3 regions of the Mesorhizobium sp. B2-5-11 genome follow, and region 1 is predicted to be linked to each of the others. Evidence: riboswitches for the same ligand, from Rfam matches in the RefSeq annotation. Region 1 holds a riboswitch; each other region holds the start of a gene.
The links. A riboswitch is a leader RNA that binds a small molecule or an ion and turns the genes downstream of it on or off. The one in region 1 is predicted to bind cobalamin.

Region 1 (7,755 bases):
GCGATCGAGGGGATGTCGACGATGAACGTATCGAAGTCGTCGTGCTCGTGGTCGAAGGCGCCGTCATGATGGGACTTGCGGTTCTCGATGTCGTCCTCGACGGCGAGGCCTAGCCCGAGCAGCACGGACGGATCGACCTTGCCATGAGCCGTCGGCACGACCTTCACGGCGCGGGCGGAGTGTTCGCCAATGATGGCGTTGGCGCGAGCCGAACCTGCGGCATCCATCAGGTCGCTCTTCGACAGGATGATGAGGTCGGCGCAGGCGATCTGGTCCTCGAACACCTCCTCGACGGGGTCGTCGTGGTCCAGTGTCTGGTCCTGCGCGCGTTGCGCCTGCAGGGCGTCCATGTCGTTGGCGACGCGCCCCTCGGCCAATGCCGGACCGTCGACCACGGCGATTACGCCGTCGACTGTCACCCGGCTCTTCACTGTCGGCCACTGGAAGGCCTGGACCAGCGGCTTGGGCAGAGCCAAGCCTGAGGTCTCGATCAGGATGTGGTCGACCTTCGGCGTCAGCGACAGGATCTGGTCGAGCGCCGGGACGAAATCGTCGGCGACGGTGCAGCAGATGCAGCCATTGGCCAGTTCGACGATGTTTTCCTCCGGGCAGGTGTCGATGCCGCAGCCCTTGAGGATCTCGCCGTCGATTCCGATGTCGCCGAATTCGTTGACGATGATGGCGATCCGCTTGCCGCCCGCGTTCTCCAGGAGATGGCGGACCAGCGTGGTCTTGCCGGCACCCAGGAAGCCGGTGACCACGGTACAGGGGACGCGGGAGAGAGTGGCGGCGGAAACTGCGGCGGTCATGATCAGTCCTTCAGCATGTCGAGGGGAGGAATGCGGGCGACGAGGCCGCGCTTGAGGGAATCCGGGCGACCACGCCACGGAATGAGGCCGTTGGTCGAAGCGGCGAAGAGTTTCGCGCCGGTGACGAGATCGGCGCCGCTGGCGATGTTCAGGTCGCCGAAGACATAACTCCAGCAGCCGTCGCGAAGAATCGCGGCACTGAGACGGCGCTTGCAGTTGCCGAGGCATTCGACGGTGCGGACACGGACATTGTCGGCCGTTGCGGCTTGGCGCGTATCTTGAGCCAAAACTTCGCCGGCGCGGGGATGGGCATCGGAACCGGTCTCGTCGCGGCAGGAAGCGCAGATGATGACAGTGACGCCGGCCAAGGCGTCGCTATCGCCAGACAAGTCGCTATCGCCAGACAAAATGTCCGCTGTTTCAGCCGGGAAACTGCTGTCGCGTTCCAAATTGGGCTCCTTGCCCGGAAAACCCGCCGGGCGATCGGATTCTTATGTCTCAGACGGCAGGTCTCCTGGCTCGCGGGTCATCGCCTTCGTGCCGCCTTCCCGGGACCGTCCCAGTGGTTTTCGGCCTTGGCTCGTCGCTTACAGTTGCGGGGACAGCCGCGGATTTGAAATCGAAATTTCGCACCGCATTCCCTCTTGGCTCCTCCCTTTGCCGAGAGGAGACCGTCTGGAATGGATTTAGGCTCTTGCAGGCGGCGGTGTCAACGCGCGTCTACGACACGGCAATGTCGGCGAGCGGCTGCCCAAGGTCGCCGGCGGGCGTAACCTCGATCCGTTCGAGGCCGAGCCAGCCCTGCATCTGCGTCAATTCCTGGAAGAGTTGCGCGGCGGTTTCAGGCGGCGCGCCGGGCTCGGCATAGGCCGCGTGGACGCGTAGCACGCTGGCCGGCCGGTCGGCCTTGAGGTCGACGCGCGCCACGATCCTGTCGCCGAGCAGGAACGGCAGGACGTAATAGCCGTATTGCCGTTTTTCGGCAGGGGTGTAGATTTCTATGCGGTAGTGGAAATCGAACAGCCGCTCCGTGCGCGAGCGCTCGAAAACGACCGGATCGAACGGCGCCAGCAAGGCGCGGGCCTCGATTTTTCGTGGAATACGAGCCTCCTTATGGAGGTAAGCCGGTTTGTTCCAGCCCTCGACACGCACCGGCACCAGCTCGCCTGTTTCAACCAGCTCCTCCAGCCGGCCCTTCATGTCGGCCGGCGACAGGCGGAAATAGTCGCGCAGGTCGCTTGCTGTCGCGACGCCATGAGCGCGGGCGGATATCCGCAGCAATTCCCGATGCGCGTCCTCGGCTGACGGCACCGGCAGATCGAGGATCGCCTGCGGCAGCACGCGCTCGGGCAGATCGTAGAAGCGTTCGAAGCCACGGCGGTGCGCGGTGGTGATGCGTCCTGCCCAGAACAGCCATTCGAAGGCATGCTTGGCGTGGCTCCAGCCCCACCAGCCGCCGGACCCTTTCTGGCCTTCGAGCGCGGAGGCGGCGATCGGGCCGCGCTCCGCGACCTCGCGGTAGATCTCTTCGATATAGGCGGCGTGCTCGCGGCCCCATTTGGCGAGACCCAGATACATTTCATCGCCACGCTCGGCGCGCTGCATGCGCCAACGCATCAGGGGATAGGTCTCGACCGGCAGGAAGGAAGCCTCGTGCGCCCAGTATTCGAAAACCGTGCGCTTGCGCGTGACGGCGGCGTTGTCGAGCAAGGCGAACGGGTAGGGGCCAAGGCGCGAGTAGAGCGGCATGTAGTGAGCGCGCACCACCGCGCTGACGGAATCGATCTGCAGCAGGCCGGTGCGCGAGAGCACGCGGGCGAAGTGGCGTCGGTCGGGCGTGCCGGCGGGGCGGGGATCAGTGAACCCTTGGGCGGCGAGCGCGATGCGCCGGGCCGTGGCAAGCGAGATCTTTTCCTTCATTCGGATGCGACTCTGATGGCTTGTTGAGCGTCGTTCGGACAGTTGATTCCGGCCATGCTAGCAGGGTTTTGGCGGCAACTCTGTCAGGAGAGAAAAGTGGAGTAAAAAGCGAAGGAAATCAGACAGGAGCGGATCGGACCAGTTTCTTCCCTTATGCCGTCCAGGCCAGTGTTTTGAACAAGGTTTGACTTGCTTCGCCGGAAGCGCTGCGCTAACCCTCGCCGCGTTGCAGCAAAGGCCCCTTAAAACGGTTCAGCGGTTAAACTGTCACGCTTCCGAAATGGGGTCTGGTGCTGTAATCAAAATGGATTGGCGCCAACGGAAAGCCGCAGCATGAACGCACTTCTCAGTTCGTACCTGCCCATCGTCCTGTTTATCGCAGTGGCGGCGGCTGTCGGCGTCGCGCTTATCGTGGCGCCGTTCCTGGTGGCCTACCGCAATCCCGACCCGGAAAAGCTTTCCGCCTACGAATGCGGGTTCAACTCGTTCGATGACGCCCGTATGAAGTTCGACATCCGCTTCTACCTGGTGTCGATCCTGTTCATCATCTTCGACCTGGAAGTGGCCTTCCTGTTTCCGTGGGCGGTGTCGTTCTCGAAAATCGGCATGCTCGGTTTCTGGTCGATGATGGTGTTTTTGGCGGTGCTGACCATCGGCTTTGCCTATGAATGGAAAAAAGGAGCGCTCGAATGGGATTGAGCGACAGTTCCGGCACGCTCGTCGCGCCGAAGCCCAAGGGTCTGATCGATCCCAATACCGGCAGGCCGGTTGGGTCCGATGATCCGTTCTTCCTCGAAATCAACAACGAACTCGCCGACAAGGGCTTTCTCGTCACCTCGACCGAGGCGCTGATCACCTGGGCGCGCAGCGGCTCGCTGATGTTCATGACCTTCGGCCTCGCCTGCTGCGCCGTCGAGATGATCCACACCTCGATGCCGCGTTACGATTCGGAGCGGTTCGGTGTTGCTCCTCGCGCGTCTCCGCGCCAGTCCGACATCATGATCGTTGCCGGCACGCTGACCAACAAGATGGCCCCGGCGCTGCGCAAGGTGTACGACCAGATGCCGGAGCCGCGCTACGTCATCTCGATGGGCTCCTGCGCCAATGGCGGCGGCTATTACCACTATTCCTATTCGGTGGTGCGCGGCTGCGACCGCATCGTGCCGGTCGACATCTATGTGCCCGGCTGTCCGCCGAGCGCCGAAGCGCTGCTCTATGGCATTCTTCTGCTGCAGAAGAAGATCCGCCGCACCGGCACGATCGAACGGTAAATCCATGGCCGCATCCCTGAGCGAACTGTCGACCTATCTCGGCGAAAAATTGATTGGCCGCGTCAATGAAGCAGTGTTCGCCTATGGCGAACTCACCATCCATGTCGAACCGCGCGATCTGATCGAAGTGGTGACTTTCCTGCGTGACGATCCGCGCTGCCAATTCATCTCGGTCATCGATGTCTGCGGCGCCGATTATCCGTCGCGGGCCAAGCGCTTCGACGTCGTCTATCACCTGTTGTCGCCGAAGCAGAACGTGCGTATCCGCATCAAGGTGCAGGCCGACGAGGAGACGATGGTGCCGTCGATCACCGGCGTCTATCCCGGCGCCGACTGGTTCGAGCGCGAGACCTACGATCTCTATGGCGTGCTGTTTTCGGGTCACCCCGATCTGCGGCGCATTCTCACCGATTACGGTTTCGACGGTCACCCGCTGCGCAAGGATTTCCCGCTGACCGGCTTCGTCGAGGTGCGTTACGACGACGAAGCCAAGCGCGTCATCTACGAGCCGGTGGAACTGAAGCAGGAATTCCGCAATTTCGATTTTCTGTCCCCATGGGAAGGCACCGATTACGTGCTGCCAGGGGATGAGAAGGCAAAGCAGTAATGGCTGAAACCTCCGTCCGCAATTTTAACATCAACTTCGGACCGCAACACCCTGCCGCGCATGGTGTTTTGAGATTGGTTCTGGAGTTGGACGGCGAAGTGGTCGATCGTGTCGATCCGCATATCGGGCTCTTGCATCGCGGCACCGAAAAGCTGATCGAGCACAAAACCTACCTGCAGGCAGTGCCTTATCTCGACCGGCTCGACTATTGCGCGCCGATGAACCAGGAGCATGCCTTCGCACTGGCCGCCGAGCGCCTGCTCGGCATCGAGGTGCCGAAGCGCGGTCAGCTGATCCGCGTGCTCTACTGCGAGATCGGCCGCATCATGTCGCACATCCTCAATGTGACGACGCAGGCGCTGGACGTCGGCGCGCTGACGCCGCCTCTGTGGGGCTTCGTCGAGCGCGAAAAGCTGATGGTGTTCTATGAGCGCGCCTCGGGTTCGCGCATGCATGCCGCCTATTTCCGTCCGGGCGGCGTTCACCAGGACCTGCCGCAGAAGCTGCTCGAGGACATCGGCAAGTGGATCGATCCGTTCCTGAAGTCGATCGACGACCTCGATCAGTTGCTGACCGGCAATCGCATCTTCAAGCAGCGCAATGTCGATATCGGCACGGTTTCGCTGGCCGACGCCTGGGCCTGGGGCTTTTCCGGCGTCATGGTGCGTGGCTCGGGCGCTGCCTGGGACCTGCGCAGATCGCAGCCCTATGAATGCTATTCGGAGCTCGATTTCGATATTCCGATCGGCAAGAACGGCGACTGTTTCGACCGTTACCTCGTGCGCATGGAAGAGATGCGCCAGTCGGCGAAGATCATGCGCCAGTGCATCGATCTCCTGCTCGGCAAGGAAAGCGCCGGGCCGGTGTCGAACCTCGACGGCAAGGTCGTGCCGCCAAAGCGCCAGGCGATGAAGCGCTCGATGGAAGCGCTGATCCACCACTTCAAGCTCTACACCGAGGGCTACCGCGTGCCGGCCGGCGAGGTCTATGCGGCGGTCGAGGCGCCCAAGGGCGAGTTCGGCGTCTATCTGGTCTCCGACGGCACCAACAAGCCTTATCGCTGCAAGCTGCGCGCGCCCGGTTTCGCGCATCTCCAGGCCATGGATTTCCTGTGCCGCGGTCACATGCTGGCCGACGTCACCGCCGTCCTCGGCTCCCTCGACATCGTGTTTGGTGAGGTCGATCGCTAAATGTCAGTCCGTCGTCTCGCAGAAGCCAGCGTCCAGCCAGCATCCTTCGCCTTCAACCGGGCGAACGCGGCCGCGGCCAAGCAATGGATCAAGAAGTACCCGAAGGGCCGGGAACAGTCTGCGATCATTCCACTGCTGATGCTGGCGCAGGAGCAGGAAGGCTGGGTCACCAAGGCGGCGATCGAGACGATTTCGGACATGCTCGGCATGCCGCGCATCCGCGGGCTCGAGGTCGCGACCTTCTACACGCAGTACCAGCTGAATCCTGTCGGCACGCGGGCGCACATCCAGGTTTGCGGCACCACGCCCTGCATGCTGCGCGGCTCGGAAGCGCTGATGGACGTGTGCCGCTCCAAGATCCACCATGACCAGTTCCACACCAACGACAAGGGAACGCTGTCGTGGGAAGAGGTCGAATGCCTCGGCGCCTGCGTCAACGCGCCGATGGTCATGATCTTCAAGGACACGTTCGAAGACCTGACGCCGGAACGGCTGGCCGAAATCATTGATCTCTACGATGCGGGCAAGGGGGCCTCGGTGACGCCGGGGCCGCAGAACGGCCGCACCGGCTCGGAGCCGGCCGCCGGCCTCACGACGCTGAAAAGCGAGAAGGCGATCCTCAAGTCGACCCGTGACAGGGAGGCCAGGGAAGCCGCCAAGGCCGCCAAGGCGGCACCCGACGCGATCATCGCGGCGCCGGTGCCAACGCCGGCCGCCACCCCTGTCGCGCCGTCCAATGCCAGCAAGCCGAAAACCGATGCGGCTGAAACCAGCCCGGCGCTGAAAACGCCGTCGCCGGCCAAGGTCGCGTCGGCAACGGAAAAAGCGGCGAGCGTCGCGGCTCCCCGCCACTCGGCGACAAACGCCAACAAGGCGGCGCCCGAGGTCGAGAAAGTTTTGAAGCCGCGCAGCGGCCCCCTGAACAAGGCTGAGCCGGCTTCCGCGTTCAAGTCGCCGGAAACCAAGCTTCCCGCCAAAGCGGCCAAGCCTTCGTTGGAAGACAAGAACCGGCCGGCCGGCATCGCCAGGCCGGCGCTGGTCGACGATCTCAAGCTGATCTCCGGCGTCGGCCCGAGGACCGAGAGCATCCTGCATTCGCTCGGTATCTTCACCTTCGCCCAGGTTGCGTCTTGGAAGAAGGCCGAACGGGAGTGGGTGGACAGCTATCTCTCCTTCCGCGGCCGCATCGAGCGAGACGACTGGGTCAAGCAGGCCAAGGCGCTCGCCAAGGGCGGCGTCGCCGAATATATCCGCGTCTTCGGCAAGAAGCCGGTCTGAGGGACGAACAATGCTTCAGGACAAAGACCGCATCTTCACCAACATCTACGGCCTCTTCGACAAGTCGCTGGCCGGCGCAATGGCGCGAGGCGCCTGGGACAACACGCCCAGCATCGTCGCCAAGGGGCGCGAGTGGATTGTCAACGAGATGAAGGCGTCGGGCCTGCGCGGCCGCGGCGGCGCCGGTTTCCCGACCGGCTTGAAATGGTCGTTCATGCCCAAGCAGAGTGACGGCCGGCCGAGCTATCTCGTCATCAATGCCGACGAATCCGAGCCCGGTACCTGCAAGGACCGCGACATTCTGCGCAACGATCCGCACACGCTGGTCGAAGGCGCCTTGCTCGCCGGCTTCGCCATGGGCGCGGTCGCGGCCTACATCTATGTGCGCGGCGAGTTCATCCGCGAGCGCGAGGCGCTGCAGCGTGCCATCGACGAGGCCTATGAGGCCAAGCTGATCGGCAAGGGCAACACTTCAGGCTACGATTTCGACGTCTATATGCACCATGGCGCCGGGGCTTATATCTGCGGCGAGGAGACGGCGCTGCTCGAAAGCCTCGAGGGAAAGAAGGGCCAGCCCAGGCTGAAGCCACCATTTCCGGCCAATGTCGGCCTTTATGGCTGCCCGACGACGGTCAACAACGTCGAATCGATCGCTGTGGCGCCGACGATCCTGCGTCGGG
Region 2 (7,755 bases), on a different contig from region 1:
CACGAACGGAATGGCGGCCAGCGTCATTATCATCAGGATTTTGAAGTCGTTGACGTAGGAGATCATCATCGCCTGGATGTTCACCATCCTGTCGACCTGGGACAATGCCATCTGGTCGCCGCCGGCCGCCGCCGGCGAAACCGCCCACAGATTGGGGTTGAACGGATTGATAAAGGTGGAAAGCTCGGCGTGATTTATCTGTGTATTGCGCACCATGAGCACCGTCACGACCGATACGCCGATGGACGAGCCGAGGTTGCGCACAAGGCTGAACAAAGCCGTGGCATCGGTGCGGAAGCGCACGTCAAGCGTGGCGAAGGCCACCGTCGACAGCGGCACGAATACCATTCCCATTCCCAGGCCCTGGATGATGCCGGAAGTGATGATCAGCCAGTTGTCCATCTGAGGCGAGAAGCCGGCCATCGTGTAGAGCGACTGCGCGGTCAGGAGGAAGCCGATGACGACGAGGATTCTGGCGTCGACCTTGCTCATGAGCCGGCCGACGACGAGCATCGAGATCATCGTCCCCACGCCGCGCGGCCCGATCACGATGCCGATGGTGATGGTCGGATAGCCGAAGATGGTCGACAGCATCGGCGGCAGCAGCGACATGCTCGCCAGGATGAGCACGCCCATGACGAAGATGAACGCCAGCCCGGTCACGAAATTGCGGTCGAGGAAGATCTTGGGGTCGATGAAGGGATGTTCCGCGGTCATCGTATGGATGATGAACACCCAGAAGCCGGTTATCGAAAGGCCAAGCTCGATCCATATCTCGACCGACGAGAACCAGTCGACCTCGCCGCCACGATCGAGCAGCAGCTGCAGCGCGCCGACGCCGAGCGATATCATGGCGAAGCCGAAGAAATCGAAGCTTCGCACCCGCCGCGCAATGGCCGGCAGATAAGCGGCCATGCCGAGGAAGGCGACGATGCCGACCGGCAGGTTGATAAAGAACACCCAGCGCCAGCTGAAATTCTCGGTCAGCCAGCCACCAAGCGTGGGACCCAGAATCGGCCCCAGCATAATGCCGGCGCCCCAGATGGCCATTGCCTGGCCGTGGCGTTCCTTCGGGTTGATGTCGAGCAGGAAGGTCTGCGACAGGGGCACGATCGCGGCGCCGAACACGCCTTGCATGAGCCGGAACAACACAATGGTTTCAAGGCTCCAGGCCAGGCCGCACAGCATCGAGAAGATGGTGAAGCCGACCACCGCCGTCAGGAACAGTTCCTTACGGCCGAAACGGTCCGCAAGCCAGCCGGTGACCGGCGTCATGATCGCCGCCGCCACGATGTAGGAGGTCAGCACCCAGTTGATGTTGTCGGGCGAGGCGCCGAGATCGCCGGTCATGGTCGGTAGCGCGACGTTGGCGATCGTGGTGTCGAGCGCCTGCATGATCGTCGCCAGCATGAGCGCAACCGTGATCAGGCCACGATGCGGCAGTTCTTTGAAAGGTTCTGGCGTGCTCATGATGCGGAACTTCCAGCCGGTAACAAAAACGTGTACACAGGGTTTCCGGGCGGCAAAGCCTTCCGTTGAGAGACCCTCATCGCGGTGGGACGCGATTATCGATGTGGGGGTTACATCGACCGAAAGTCTCGATTGAGCGGATGCCTGCCGCCCGGAAACATGAGGACCGACGGGTCCGTGTCGAAGATTTCAGCTTTCGATCAAGCCGCGATGCGGTTTGCCCCGAAGGCTGACCCTTTAACTCCTCCCATCAGACCAATCCCCCTGCTCAGTGCGTCCACCCGCATGATCCCCGCGGGCTTCCGCTGATTTACTTCGCGACCTCGCCAGCCGTGGCGTGGCCGAAAATGCCAGGCAGGCCGCGCGCCACGCCCGTGTCGACGGTAACGGCCGCGCTCATGCCTGTGCGCAGCATCATCTTGGCGTCGGGATCGCTCAGCTCCAGACGGACCGGAATACGCTGGGTGACCTTGACCCAGTTGCCGGTAGCGTTCTGGGCGGGCAGCAGCGAGAAGTCCGCGCCGGTGCCGGCGCCGATGGCCTTGACGGTCGCTTCGAAGGTCCTGCCCGGATAGGTGTCGACCACGATTTCGGCCTTCTGGCCCGGCTTCATATTGGTCAGCTGCGTTTCCTTGAAATTGGCGTCGATCCAGGTATCGCCGGTCTCGACCAGCGAAAACAGCGGCGTGCCGGAGCCGACATACTGGCCGACCTTGAAGGAAGCAGCCTGGTAGACGACGCCATCGGCGGGCGCCTTCACGGTGGTCTGCGCTAGGTCGTAGGCAGCCTTGTCGCGCGCGGCGAGCGCCGACATCACGGTCGGATGTTTGTCGGTCTCGATATCGGGATTGCCGCCAAGCGCCGCCTTGGCGCTGACGATACCCTGTTCGGCGACGGCAAGCTGCTGCTTTGCCTTATCGAGATCGTTCCTGGCCTCATCGAGCGAAGACTTGGCATTGATGCCTTTCTGGGCGAGATCGGCGGCACGGTCGTATTGCGACTGGGCATAGGCAACTTCGCTGCTGGCGGATTTCTCCTGCGCCATGGCCTGGCTGTAGGCGGCACGCAGCTGCTCGACGTTGAGCCGCGCCGCTGCCACCGCCGCGTCGGCCTGCGCAAGTGCGATCCGGTAAGGCTCGGGGTCAATGGCGAAGAGAAGATCGCCTTGCTTCACCCTCTGATTGTCCGAGATGGCGACCTGAACGATGCGGCCCGCCGTATCCGAGGCGATCGATACCTTGGCCTGCTGCAGGTTGGCGTTCTCCGTCTCCTGGTAGCGCCCTCCAGTGACCCAGACATAGCCGCCACCAATGACCAACGCCGCCGGCAGTGCGAACATCAACAAGAAGCGGCCGAGACGGCGCTTCTTCTTTGGCACCGGCGCCGGCTCTGCCGGAGGTGTCATTGTAACAGGGGCCGCGGCCGGCTGCTGCGGCGCTTCCATTTCCACTTTGGCGGCGTTTTCGTCGACCTTGGCTACCGCGTTCATGCTGCTGCGCCTTCCGTATTCTTGACCTTGTCGCAGGACGGTGAATCGCCATCCGCGAGATTCTGTGCCATCGCATCCAATGCCCTGATCAGGACGCGGCGATCGTCCGGCGAAACGCCGGTCAGCGACTCCTCATAGACTTCGCCGGCGAGGCTCTTGACCTCCGCATACGCGGCACTTGCCTTGGGAGTTGGGAAGATCATGCGCACGCGGCGGTCGGCGGCGTCGGAGCGGCGCTCGATCCAGCCGCCCTCCTCCATCCGGTCAACCAGCCGCGAGACGCTGATCGGCTCGATTTCAAGCAGTTCGGCAAGCCGCGCCTGCGAAACGCCCGCTTCCTTGGCGACGCGAACCATCAGGCGCCATTGCGCCGAGGACAGGCCAAGGCCGCTGGCGCGCGCTTCGAAGCGCTTTCGCATCAGCCGCTGCACGTCGTGGATCAAAAATCCCAATCTGTCTACGCCTTCGGAAACCATGAGTGGCATATATAATAAGCGTGCTTATCATTCAAGTCCGGCATTGTTCCAGAAGCCGGCAAACGTGCATGGCAGCCGTGCAGCACAATCATGGCTGCGTCCGATGATTTCGGCCGCCGCGACACCCATTACAAGCGGTTGCGGATCAGCATGGTGACAACGAAGAAGGCGCCGAGCGAGCTGGTGATGATGCCGATCGGCAGTTCCTGCGGCGGCAGCAATGTGCGCGCCAGAAGGTCGCTTGCCAGCAACAGCACCGCCCCGAACAGCGCGCAACTTACGATCAGGCGCAGATGCAGCGCGCCGGCCAGCGGCCGCGACAGATGCGGGATCATGAGGCCGACGAAGCCGATGACGCCAGCGACCGAAACCAGGATCGCGGTCGAAAAAGCGGCGACCAGAAACGTCGTCCGTCGCATTCGCGCCACCGGCACGCCAAGACTTTCGGCGGCATTTTCGCCGGCCAGGAAAGCGTCCAGCCGGCGATGATTCCACAGCCCGTACGCCGCAATCGTGCCGGCCCCAAGCGCACCCAGCCAGATATTGTCCCACCGCGCAAGGCCGAGCCCGCCCATCGTCCAGAACAGCACCGAATGGGCGGCGCGCTGGTCACCGGCAAAGACCAGGTAATTGGTCAATGCGGTGAACATGAAGGAGACCGCAAGTCCGGCGAGGATCAGCCGTTCGGGGCCTTGTCCCCTCACCCGCGCAACCAGCAAAAGCACAACGCAAGCCGCCAGAATACCGCCGGTGAACGCAGCGATCGGTAGCGTCCAGATCCCGAAACTGTCGCCGAAGACGGTGATGACGGAGACAGCGCCGGCGGCGGCTCCCGACGAGAGGCCGAACAGGAACGGATCGGCAAGATCGTTGCGCGTCACCGTCTGTAACAGCGCGCCGACCACGCCCAGGCCGCCGCCGACACAGATGGCCAGGATTATGCGCGGCAATCTGAGGTCGACGACGATCCTGCCGACCGGGCCGGACACGTCATGCCCCTTCAATCCGATCGCATGGCCAAGTGCTGCAACGACGTCGCCCAACGGAATCATCGTCGAGCCATAGGCGATCGACAGCAGCGCGAACGCGGCGATTGCCAACGCCGCCGCCGTCATGGCCAATAGGAATGCCTTGTGCCGCAAAGTCATGTTCCCGGTTAAAACGCTTCCGGATGCATCGCCCTGGCAATCTTGCCGATCGCGTCGATATTGGCCGGCCCGGGTGTCAGTTCGGCATAGCGAAGCGCCGCGAAGCGTTCGTTCCTGACCGCGTCCGTCTCCTTCATTGCCGGATGCGCTTTCAGGAAATCGAGCAGCTTCCGGTAGCCGCCGCCATCCTGATAGTCGAGCAGGATGAGGAATTGCGGATTGCGCGAGGCCACCGTCTCCCAATCCGTGTTGCCCCAGCTGGTGTCCATGTCGGCCATGATGTTGTCGCCGCCGGCCGCGGAAATCATGGCGTTGGGAATGGCGAACTTGCCTGATGTGAACGGCTTGTCCTCGCCGGAATCATAGAGGAACACGCGCGTTCCCCTGCGGGCGCCGACCTTGGCCGTGATTTCGGCGAGCTGCGCCTTCCAGCCGGAGACGAGCTTATCCGCTTCGGCCTCCTTGCCGAAGATCTTGCCCAGCTTCTCGACATCGCCATAGAGCAGGTCCATCGAAGCGGCGGGGCGGTTCTTGTCGAGATGGACGCAGCTTTCCGTCAGCACCAGGGTCTTGATGCCGTGTTGCGCCAGCGTATCGGGCGTCACCTCGCCGCCCGGCTTCATGCCGTAGTACCAACCGGCGAAGAAGAAGTCGGGCTCGACAGCGACCAGGTTTTCCAGCGTCGGATATTTGGGCGCCAGTTCCGGGATCGAGCCTTGCTCGGCCTTGAATTCGGGGCCGACCTTGTACCATCCGGTGATGCCGGTCAGGCCGACGATCGACGGCTGCAGCTTCAGGGCGAAGGCCATCTCGGCCATGTTGAGATCGTGAATGACAGCGCGCTTTGGAGGCGCGTCGAAGGTCAGCGGCTTGCCGCAGCTGTCGACCGTCACCGGAAAGGCGAAGGCCGTAGAGCCGAGCAGGGAGAAGGCAAGAGACACGGCAAGGCGTTTCACGGATGTTGCTCCTTGTTGAACAGGATCTGCCGGAAATGGCTTCGCTCACGAAGATGGCGCGGCACGGTTCGGAACCTCGAACACCGTCAGCTCGCGGTCCTCCGTCGGGTGGCGCAACCTAAAGACGTCGACACCGAAGATCTCGCGGATCAGCTGCTGAGTGAGTGCTTCGCGTGGCGGCGCCAGCACATGCAACCGGCCATGGCTCATCACCGCGACCCTGGTGGCGAAAGGCGTCACCAGCGCCAGATCGTGCAGCACCGCGATCACGGTCATGCCGAGGCCTGCAACCAGTTCGAGCAACTCGCTGCGCGCCCGCGGGTCGAGATGGTTGGTCGGCTCGTCGAGGAACAGGATCTTCGGCTCCTGTGCGATGGCGCGGGCAAGCTGGGCGCGCTGGCGCTCGCCGCCCGACAGCGAGCCGATGGTGCGGCCAAGCAGCGGCAACAGCCCGGTCCGGCGCAGCGCCTCGACGACAATGTCGCGTTCCTCGCTCCTGTGCCTGCGGCCGGTATGCGGAACCCGGCCGAGCTCGACATAATCGATCACCGCCAGCCGTGGATCCGGTTGATCGGTCTGGCCGACGACGGCGATGTGCAGCGCCCGCTCGGCGGTCGAAATCCTGTCCAGCAGGCGCCCGGTGAGCTTCACTTCGCCCGAACTCGGCCGCAGCATGCCCGACAGCATGCGCAGCAATGTCGTCTTGCCGGCGCCGTTGGGACCGATGATGGCGAGACGGTCGCCCGCCGCCACCGAAAGGCTGACCGGATGCACCAGATGCAGGCCATCCGCCGCTGCGGCCAGGTCGCGGGCATCGAGAAGCGGCGCGGTCATGGGCAATTCCTTGCAGGGCCTGCCGGAATACGGGCCAGCGTCTTGCTTGCCAGTCCTGCCGGACGCTGGCCTGAATTCACCTCGGTGGCGATATCGCGGCAAAGCGTGCACACGACGATGCGATGCATGGCAATGCGATGTATGCGATCGATGGAGCCGTCCAACTTCCGTCACTTTCAAAATGGCGACGGAAGGAAGCTGGCTTGAACCGGTCGACAAGACCGAAACCTGCGTCTCCTCCCGGCACACCCCGTCCGGTCAACTCATGCAGATGGCAGGTCTCCTGGCTCGCGGGTCGTTGCGCCATCCTGCCTTCCCAGCCTTGCCGGCCAGTGGCTTCTCGGATTTTGCTCGCCGCTTACAGTTGCGGGGGCAGCCATGGCTTCGACCCGAAAATCGGGCCTCACCATGTTCCCTTTTCACCCCTCGCCTTGCGGCGCGGGGACCATCACGAGTCGCAGCCTAGGATGCAGGCAGCGTCGAGGCAAGGTCGATGCATGTTCCGTTATAACGATACAAACTTGTGGTCAATCACTATCGCGCGCCACCAGTTCCAGCGGCCAGACCTCGCGAATGATCTCTGGCCCTTTCGCGCCGGCGAAAGCCGGGAGCGAGGCGAGCAGGATTTCGCCGAGCCGCCGCCCCATCGGGTCAAGGCTCGGACGAAAGCCGGTCAGCGCCGGCGAGAAATAACGGCAGAGCGGCGTGTCGACGATGACGATCACCGCGACATCCTGCCCGGGCTTGATCCCCATTTCGGCGAGCGCTTTGCAGCCGCCGAGCGCCATCGAGTCGTTGTTGAAGATAATCGCGGTCGGCGGATCCTTCGACCGCATGACTTGCGGTGTCACCGCGTAGCCACCGGCTTCGTTGATAAAACCGTCCACAATCAGGCCGGGATCGACTTCGATGCCGTGCCGCCGCAGCGCCTTGCAATAACCCTCCAGAAACAGATAACCGAAATTCAGGTCAAGCGACGGCCGGATGGCGGCGATGCGGCGGTGGCCACGCGCAACCAGCCGGTCGACCGCATCGGCGCCCGCCTTCTCGAAATCCAGATCCAGAGAGGGATAGCTGTCGTCGCCGGACCGGCTTCGGCCGAGCGTCGCGAAGGGAAAGCCGGCCTTGCTCAGATAGTCGATGCGATCGTCCTCGCGCCGCGTCCAGGCCAGTACGACGGCATCGGCACGACGCGTCTCGACGACGCGGCGCAGCCGCTCCTGCTGATAATCCGCCGGCGCGCCCATGACGATGATCAGGTCCAGCCCGCACTCGGCCAATGTCGCTTGCAGTCCGGTGAGGAACGGAATGAAGAACGGCTCGCCATACTGCTGGTCGCCCGGATGCGGCTGCAGCATGAAAGCCACGGCATGGGTGGTGCC
Region 3 (7,755 bases), on a different contig from region 1:
GAGCGGAAGGTGAAAGTCTTTACATCAGGCGCCTCGTCGCTCACGCCGATCACTTCCAGCACCTGGAGCCTGTCGTTCCAGGGCGCCATCTGATCGAGATGGCGATAGAGGCCGAGATCCGTCATCGCATTCATCCTCACCTCTCAAGCAACGCTGCGCAGGGCCGGCCGGCCGTCTTCGGCGAGGCGCGGACCGATGAAACGCGCGTACCAGTCGACGAACTGGATGACGCCGCCTTCGTGCAGTTCGGAATAGGGGCCGGGTTCATAGGCCGGCGACAGGATGCCGAAGGCGTTTTCCTCGACGATGCGACGATCCTGGCCGTTGGTCTCGGTCCAGACATGGGTGAGTTCGGCGAGATCATAGTCGACGCCCTCGACCGCGTCCCTGTGAACCAGCCATTTGGTCGTCACCGCGGTCTCGGTGGCGCTGATCGGCAGCACGCGGAACGTGACGGCGTGGTCGCCAAGGATGTGGTTCCAGGTCGTCGGATAGTGATAGAGCAGCAAGGAGCCGATGCGGTCGGTGGCAACGCCGTCGGACAGGTTCTTCTTGACCGCGCGTTTTCCCGTCATCGTATAACTGACGGCATCGCGCAGCAGCGGCGCGCGGGTGGCACGGTACTGTCCGGCCGGGTCGATGCGGAACCTGCTCGGCAGGCCTGCCGCCTCGCATTTGGCCCAGTGCGCCAGCATCTCCGGGTCGCCGTCGGCGTCTTGCACGCCAGTCACGGTCGGCGCCTCCGGGAAGGTCTTGCAGAGCTCCGGATGGTTGCCGGCGCAATGATAGCATTCGCGGTTGTTTTCCCAGACCAGCTTCCAATTGCCCTTCTCGACGATGGTGCTCTCGAAGGCGACCTTTGCTTCGCGCAGCCGATGCGGCAGCAAATAGGGTTCGATCATCGTCCGCATCGGCGCGAAATCCGCCGGCTCGTCGGCGAGGCAAATGAAGATGTAGCCGCCGACGCTTTCGCAGGCGACCGGCTTCAGGCCGAACTGGCTCTTGTCGAAACCCTCGGCCATCTGCCTGGCGAACAGCAGCCTGCCGTCCAGTTCATAGGTCCACTGATGGTAGGGGCAGACGAGCTTCGCCGCCGTGCCCTTGTCTGTGTTGCAGACGCGGCTGCCGCGATGGCGGCAAGAATTGTGGAAGGCGTTGATGTTGCCCTTCTGGTCACGCACCAGCACCACAGGATAGTCGCCGATCTGCACGGTGATGAAGCTGCCGGGCCGGGGCAGTTCGCAATCATGGCCGATGAACAGCCAGTCGCGGTACCAGATCAGCTCCATGTCGAGCTTGAAGTAGTCGGGATCGGTATAGAAGGGCTGCTCGAGCGAGAAGCCGTCCCTGCGGCCTTGCAGCCGTTTCAGCATGTCGTTGCGCGCATCCATGTCCTGTCCTCGCATTGAAGTCCTGTCCTCGCATCGAAGGACTGAACGGAGGGGAGAGAGGAAGGATCAAGCAGCGCGCCGGCTTGCGCCGGACATGCACCATCCGCCTCTTGACCGCCCGCCGCGATCAGTCGAGTCCAACATCTCGGGCTGGTTTCCGGGCTCTGGAGCTGTCCTTGCGGACTGTCGCGACACCTTCCCAGGCCTTTGCCCAGTGGTCTCCCGTTGCGACCTGAACTCCACCACCGTTGCGGGGGCAGCGCCGGATTCTGACCGGCTTCCCAATTCTCCGCCTCGTCGTCACGCGGCGGCACCTGAGATGGCAGGATCTAACCATGATCGCCGACTTGTCGTCGGCATGAAAACGACATCGCATCCATGCCGCGCGACACGCATTGGAAACGGCGCGGCCGCCGTTGCAGGGCAGAAAGCCTCAGGTCGCCGCCTCGGATTCCGTCTCGTGGCGGAGGCAAAAAAGGTTAACGGTTTCGAAAAGTGACTGTTAGCGCCCTCTAAAATCGAACCGAACGGTTCGTTTCTGTTGACGATGCGTGCAGGACGGTGTGAACACTGGGCCTTCGACACAGTTGGTGATCGCGCGACGCGTTTGCATAACCAACTGATAGTAAACAGAAAAAAACGAATGTTGAAGGCTCTGGCACAATTTCAAGTGGTGGAAACTTGGTCCACACGGAAAAACTTCGTGATTGGAAATGGCGGTATGGCTTTCCCACATCGGGGCTGTCCGAACGACGCGATTTCCTCCCAAGACACGCCGCTAGACGGACGGAAAAATACTGGAGTATCAAAAATGAAAAAGATCATTCTCACTGCCGCCGCCCTTCTGGCTGTTTCCGGCAGCGCCTTCGCTAGTAGCGACCATTATGGTTCGAATGCCCCTGCGGCCACCGCCGTCGACAGCTCGTACACCGCTTCGACCAAGAAGTCGGAACCGGCTGCCCAGACGCCTGTCCAGGGTGCCGATCGCAACCTCTTCGGCAACAACTAACAGCCGATCTCCAGTTGACGGCGGGCCTTCCGCCGTCCTGGCGAAATTTGAGAATTCAGGAGACTTGAAATGAAGAAGATCGTTCTTGCTGCCGCCGCCGTCCTGGCCGTGTCGGGCAGCGCTTTCGCCGGCAGCGACAACTATGGCTCCAATGGCGCCAACCAGCCCGCGGCCACTTCGACGGACAGCTCATACACCGCTTCGACCAAGACGCCGGCTCCGGCTGCCCAGGCACCTGTTCAGGGTGCCGACCATAACCTCTTCGGCAACAACTAACAGCCGATCCTGCAGCAGATGGCGGGCAAGCCCGCCTCTGCGGTGGAATTTGAGAATTCAGGAGACTTGAAATGAAAAAGATCATCCTTGCTGCCGCCGCCGTCCTGGCCGTTTCGGGCAGCGCTTTCGCCAGCAGCGACAACTATGGCTCCAATGGCGCCAATCAGCCTGCCGTCACCTCGGTCGACAATGCGCACACGGCTTCGATCCGCGACAGCGGCTCGCCGGTCTACAAGCTGCTCAATTCGTCGGGCGATGAACACAAGTCCGCCCCTCAGGGCAGTGACCGGAATCTCTTCGGCCACTAACAGCCGAAGCTGACACCAGACAGGAGCGGCGGGCTTTGCCCGCCGCTCCTTTTTTGCGTGACCGGCAATTAATTCATGGCCTGCTCTCAGGCCGCTTTCGCTTCCGTCTCGTGCAGCGCGAAGGATCGTCCATCCGCGTCGAAGATATGAAGGTCTCCGGCGTCGGCGCTCAGCCGCAGTGTCGCCCCGCGCTTGACCTCGACATTGCCCGGCAGCTTGGTCACCAGCGGCAGGTCGGCGCGGCCGATGTCGACATAGACGAGTTGCACCTCGCCGAGCTGCTCGACATAATCCACCGTTCCTTCGAACAGATAGTCCGTGCCGCCGGCGATCGTCAGGTCCTCCGGCCGCACGCCGAAGCTCACCGACGCGCCCTTGGCCGAGGCCGGCGTCGCGATCGGCACCGTAGCCTTGCGGCCGCCGACATGACTGATGACGGTCGGATTGCCCGATTTGTCGATGGTCGCCGGCAGGATGTTCATGGCCGGCGAGCCGATGAACTGGGCAACGAACAGATTGCCGGGTTTCTTGTAGAGTTCCATCGGCGTGCCGACCTGCTCGATATGGCCCTCCTTCAGCACCACGATGCGGTCGGCCAGCGTCATCGCCTCGACCTGGTCGTGGGTGACATAGATCATGGTGGTGTTGGGCATCGATTCCTTGAGCTTGGCGATCTCGATGCGGGTGGCGACGCGCAGCGCGGCGTCGAGGTTCGACAGCGGTTCGTCGAACAGGAACACCTTCGGGTTGCGCACGATGGCGCGGCCGATGGCCACGCGCTGGCGCTGGCCGCCCGACATCGCCTTGGGGAGGCGGTCGAGATAGTTGGTCAGCTGCAGGATCTCTGCCGCCTGGCGCACGCGCTTGTCTATCTCGGCCTTGCTTTCCTTGCCGATCTTCATCGAAAACGCCATGTTGTCGTAGACCGTCATATGCGGATAGAGCGCGTAGGACTGGAACACCATGGCGATGCCGCGTTTCGACGGCGGCACGTCGTTGACCACCTCGCCGGCTATTCTGAGCTCGCCCGAGGTGATCTCCTCGAGCCCTGCGATCGAGCGCAGCAATGTCGACTTGCCGCAACCCGACGGCCCGACGAAGACGATGAACTCGCCCGATTTGATGTCGAGGTCGATGCCGTGCAGAATGTTGAGATTGCCGTATGATTTCTTCACTTGCCTCAGCGTGACATCGGCCATGTTTCCCTCCAGTGGTCGCTAGAATTCAGTCGATGCGCCCGAACCAGGCGCCGTAGCCGCCGAGGCGGATGGAGCCGGAGCTCTGCTGTCCCGAAAATCCGTGTCCGGGCAAAGGTTGCAGCGATCGACCGCCAAGGTCAACCTCCGCTGGCCCGGATCCCAGGTTGAAGACGCAGACGATCTGCTCGTTGCCCGCGCGGCGCGTGAAGGCGACAGTGTCGCCCTGGCTTTCGATGAAATTGATATCGCCCTTGGCCAACGCCGGATGGGCACGGCGGAAGCCGAGAAAGCGTCGGTAGTGTTCGAGCAGCGAATGCTCGTCGCCTTGCTGGACATTGACGGCTTGCGACAGGTGCTTGGCCGGCACCGGCAACCACGGCTTTGCCTGGGAGAAGCCGCCATTCCTGGCGCTGCCGTCCCACACCATCGGCGTGCGGCAGCCGTCGCGGCCCTTGAATTCCGGCCAGAAGCGGATGCCGTAGGGATCTTGCAGATCCTCGAACCGCAATTCGGCTTCGCCGAGCCCCAGTTCCTCGCCCTGATAGATACAGACCGAGCCGCGCAAGGACATCAGCAATGCCGAGATAACCTTGAGATAGGCGGTCGGGTCGGCTTCGTTGGCGGCCCAGCGCGAGGCCGGGCGCATCACGTCATGGTTTGAGAAGGCCCAACACGACCAGCCGTCGCTGGCAACCTTGCCGAAGGTTTCCAGCACCGAACGGACCTTGGCGGCGCTGATCTTTTCCGGCGCCAGGAAATCGAAGGAATAGCACATGTGCACGCGCTTGCCGCCGGCTGTATAGGCCGCGACGACGTCCAGTCCGCGCTGTGAATCGCCGACCTCGCCGACCGCGGCCGTTGCCGGATATTCGTCGAGCAGGGCGCGGAAGCGTTCGAGGAAGCCGAGGTTCTCCGGACGGCTCTTGTCGTAGATGTGATCTTGGTAGTTGTACGGATTGACCGCGGGTGCGGTCTGGTCGTTGCGCTGCTCCGGCGGCAGCGGCGGGTTGTTTTCCAGCCCCTGGCTGTGGAAGTAGAAATTGATGGTGTCGAGGCGGAACCCGTCGACACCGCGCTCCAGCCAGAAGCGGGTGACGTCGAGCAGCGCGTCCTGGACTTCGCCGTTGTGGAAATTGAGGTCCGGCTGTTCCGCGAGAAAGTTGTGCAGGTAATATTGCTGGCGGCTGGTGTCCCATTGCCAGGCCGATCCGCCGAAGATCGACAGCCAGTTGTTGGGCGGCGTGCCGTCCGGCCTGGGATCGGCCCAGACGTACCAGTCGGCTTTCGGATTACTGCGGTTCGATCGGCTTTCCCTGAACCAGGGATGGATGTCGGCGGTGTGCGACAGCACCTCGTCGATCATCACTTTCAGCCCCAGCCTGTGCGCCTCCGCCGTCAGCGCGTCGAAATCGGCCAGCGTGCCGAACATCGGGTCGACGTCGCAGTAATCCGAGACGTCGTAGCCGAAATCCTTCATCGGCGATTTGAAGAAGGGCGAGATCCAGATGGCGTCCGCGCCGAGCGCGGCGATATAGGGCAGCCGCCCGATGATCCCCTTGAGGTCGCCGATGCCGTCGCCATTCGAGTCCTGGTAGCTGCGCGGATAGATCTGGTAGATCACGGCACCTCGCCACCAGTCGCTATCGACGGCGAGATCGGGCCTCGAACTGGCTTTCAAAGCGGATTGCATGGTTTCAGCCTCCTTTCACCGAGCCTGCGAGCAGCCCGCGGACGAAATAGCGCTGCAAAGAGAAGAACACGATCAGCGGCACGATGATGGTCACGAAAGCCGACGTCGTCAGGATCTCCCAGTCGCCGCCACGCGAGCCGAGCAAGGCATTGAGCTTGGCGGTCAGCACGATCTGATCCGCCTCCGTGCCAAGGAAAACCATCGCCACCAGGAGATCGTTCCATACCCACAGGAATTGGAAGATGGCGAAGGACGCCAGCACGGGAAATGACAGCGGCAGCACGATCTTGACGAATATCTCGAAATCGCTGGCGCCGTCGATGCGCGCCGATTCCATGATCTCGCGCGGCAGGCCGGCAATGTAGCTCCGCAAGAGGTAGATGGCGAAGGGCAGTCCGAAGCCGGTATGCGCCAGCCAGATGCCGAGATAGGTCTTGGAGGGCACGCCGAAGAAGGCGCCGACGCCGTTATAGAGCTTCAACAGCGGGATCAGCGACATCTGCAGCGGCACCACCAGCAGGCCGATGATGACCGCGATCAGAAGCGCGCGCCCGGGAAAGCGCATCCAGGCCAGAGCGTAAGCCGCAAAAGCGGCGATCAGGATCGGGATGACGGTCGCCGGGATAGTGACGGTCAGCGAGTTCATGAAGGAGCGGCCGATGCCTTCCGAAAACAGCACGGTCCTGTAATTGTCGGTGGTGAATTTCGGCGGCGCCGAGGAGGCATAGTAGACGCGCTGGCCGCGGTCGCCCTCGAACGCCTTGGGCGAGGTCATGACGAAGCTGCCGTCGGCATTGAGCTGCAAGGTAACGCCGTCGCCGAGATCGGCCGATGTGCCGGCCGGATATTGCGTCGGTGCCGCCGACTTGACGCCGAAGGCGCTGATCTCGCGCTTGGCGCCATCGCCGAAAATAATGCCCTGGAGGACGAACTTGCCATCCTTCTCGACCTGCGCCGAGGCGGGCGGCAGGCGTCCGGCTTCGGTCTGGCTGGAACTGGCGAACGAGTTCCACCAGCCCGAGGCGATGATCTGGTCCTTGTCGCGCAGCGACGATATCAGGATGCCGAGCGTCGGCATGGTCCAGATCGCAACGAAGACCAGGACGGCGATGTGAACGCCGAAGCGGCTGGCGAAGGAGTTTCCGGTCGCGACGGTCATCTCAATGTCCTCCCGTCTCTTTGTTGGCCTGGCGTATGTTCCAGACCATGATCGGAATGACCGCGATCATGATGATGATGGCGATTGTCGCGCCGCGGCCGAAATCACCGCCGCCACGGAACATCCAGTCGAACATCAGATTGGCCAGCACCTGGCTGTTCCATTGGCCGTTGGTCATGGTCAGGACGATGTCGAATACCTTGAGCACCAGGATGGTGATTGTGGTCCAGACCACGGCGATGGTGCCCCAGATCTGCGGCACCATGATTTTCCAGAAGATCTGGAACGGATTGGCACCGTCGATGACGGCGGCTTCTAGCGTCTCTTCCGGAATGCCGCGCAGCGCCGAAGACAGGATGACCATGGCAAAGCCGGTCTGGATCCAGATCAGGATCACCATCAGGAAGAAATTGTTCCAGAACGGCAGCGATATCCAGACCTGCGGCTGGCCGCCGAAATGCTGGATGATGGCGTTCAGGATGCCGATCTGCGTCTGGCCTTCGCCGCGATACTCATAGATGAATTTCCAGATGACGCTGGCGCCGACGAAGGAGATCGCCAGCGGCAGGAAGATCAGGCTCTTGGCGATCGTGCCCCACCAGATCTTGTCGGTGAGCACGGCGATGATCAGGCCAAGGAAGGTACAGGCGGCGGGCACTACGGCCAGCCAGAGCACATTGTTGAGGATCGAATTGCGAAACTCGCGGTCGCCGAAAGCCCATT

Region 2: linked by a shared signal. The riboswitch ahead of FJ490_RS03810 (ABC transporter ATP-binding protein) and the one ahead of FJ490_RS12035 (DUF1636 family protein) in region 1 are both predicted to bind cobalamin.
Region 3: linked by a shared signal. The riboswitch ahead of FJ490_RS21340 (aromatic ring-hydroxylating dioxygenase subunit alpha) and the one ahead of FJ490_RS12035 (DUF1636 family protein) in region 1 are both predicted to bind cobalamin.

Annotation. Positions count from the first base shown of each region.
Region 1 covers NZ_VFUK01000003.1:217,153-224,907, forward strand. The annotation lists gene cobW (cobalamin biosynthesis protein CobW) at 1-809, opposite strand, end outside; gene FJ490_RS12035 (DUF1636 family protein) at 812-1,258, opposite strand; cobalamin riboswitch at 1,296-1,500, opposite strand; gene FJ490_RS12040 (winged helix-turn-helix domain-containing protein) at 1,530-2,729, opposite strand; gene FJ490_RS12045 (NADH-quinone oxidoreductase subunit A) at 3,063-3,428, shown strand; gene FJ490_RS12050 (NADH-quinone oxidoreductase subunit B) at 3,419-4,000, shown strand; gene FJ490_RS12055 (NADH-quinone oxidoreductase subunit C) at 4,005-4,607, shown strand; gene FJ490_RS12060 (NADH-quinone oxidoreductase subunit D) at 4,607-5,797, shown strand; gene FJ490_RS12065 (NADH-quinone oxidoreductase subunit E) at 5,798-7,075, shown strand; gene nuoF (NADH-quinone oxidoreductase subunit NuoF) at 7,086-7,755, shown strand, end outside.
Region 2 covers NZ_VFUK01000001.1:750,471-758,225, reverse strand. The annotation lists gene FJ490_RS03835 (DHA2 family efflux MFS transporter permease subunit) at 1-1,470, opposite strand, end outside; gene FJ490_RS03830 (HlyD family secretion protein) at 1,781-2,959, opposite strand; gene FJ490_RS03825 (MarR family winged helix-turn-helix transcriptional regulator) at 2,956-3,435, opposite strand; gene FJ490_RS03820 (iron ABC transporter permease) at 3,564-4,583, opposite strand; gene FJ490_RS03815 (ABC transporter substrate-binding protein) at 4,592-5,539, opposite strand; gene FJ490_RS03810 (ABC transporter ATP-binding protein) at 5,585-6,373, opposite strand; cobalamin riboswitch at 6,629-6,838, opposite strand; gene FJ490_RS03805 (LacI family DNA-binding transcriptional regulator) at 6,901-7,755, opposite strand, start outside.
Region 3 covers NZ_VFUK01000006.1:445,099-452,853, reverse strand. The annotation lists gene FJ490_RS21345 (hybrid-cluster NAD(P)-dependent oxidoreductase) at 1-125, opposite strand, end outside; gene FJ490_RS21340 (aromatic ring-hydroxylating dioxygenase subunit alpha) at 144-1,391, opposite strand; cobalamin riboswitch at 1,522-1,724, opposite strand; gene FJ490_RS21335 (DUF680 domain-containing protein) at 2,203-2,400, shown strand; gene FJ490_RS21330 (DUF680 domain-containing protein) at 2,470-2,676, shown strand; gene FJ490_RS21325 (DUF680 domain-containing protein) at 2,748-2,984, shown strand; gene ugpC (sn-glycerol-3-phosphate ABC transporter ATP-binding protein UgpC) at 3,071-4,183, opposite strand; gene FJ490_RS21315 (alpha-glucosidase) at 4,209-5,873, opposite strand; gene FJ490_RS21310 (carbohydrate ABC transporter permease) at 5,878-7,032, opposite strand; gene FJ490_RS21305 (sugar ABC transporter permease) at 7,034-7,755, opposite strand, start outside.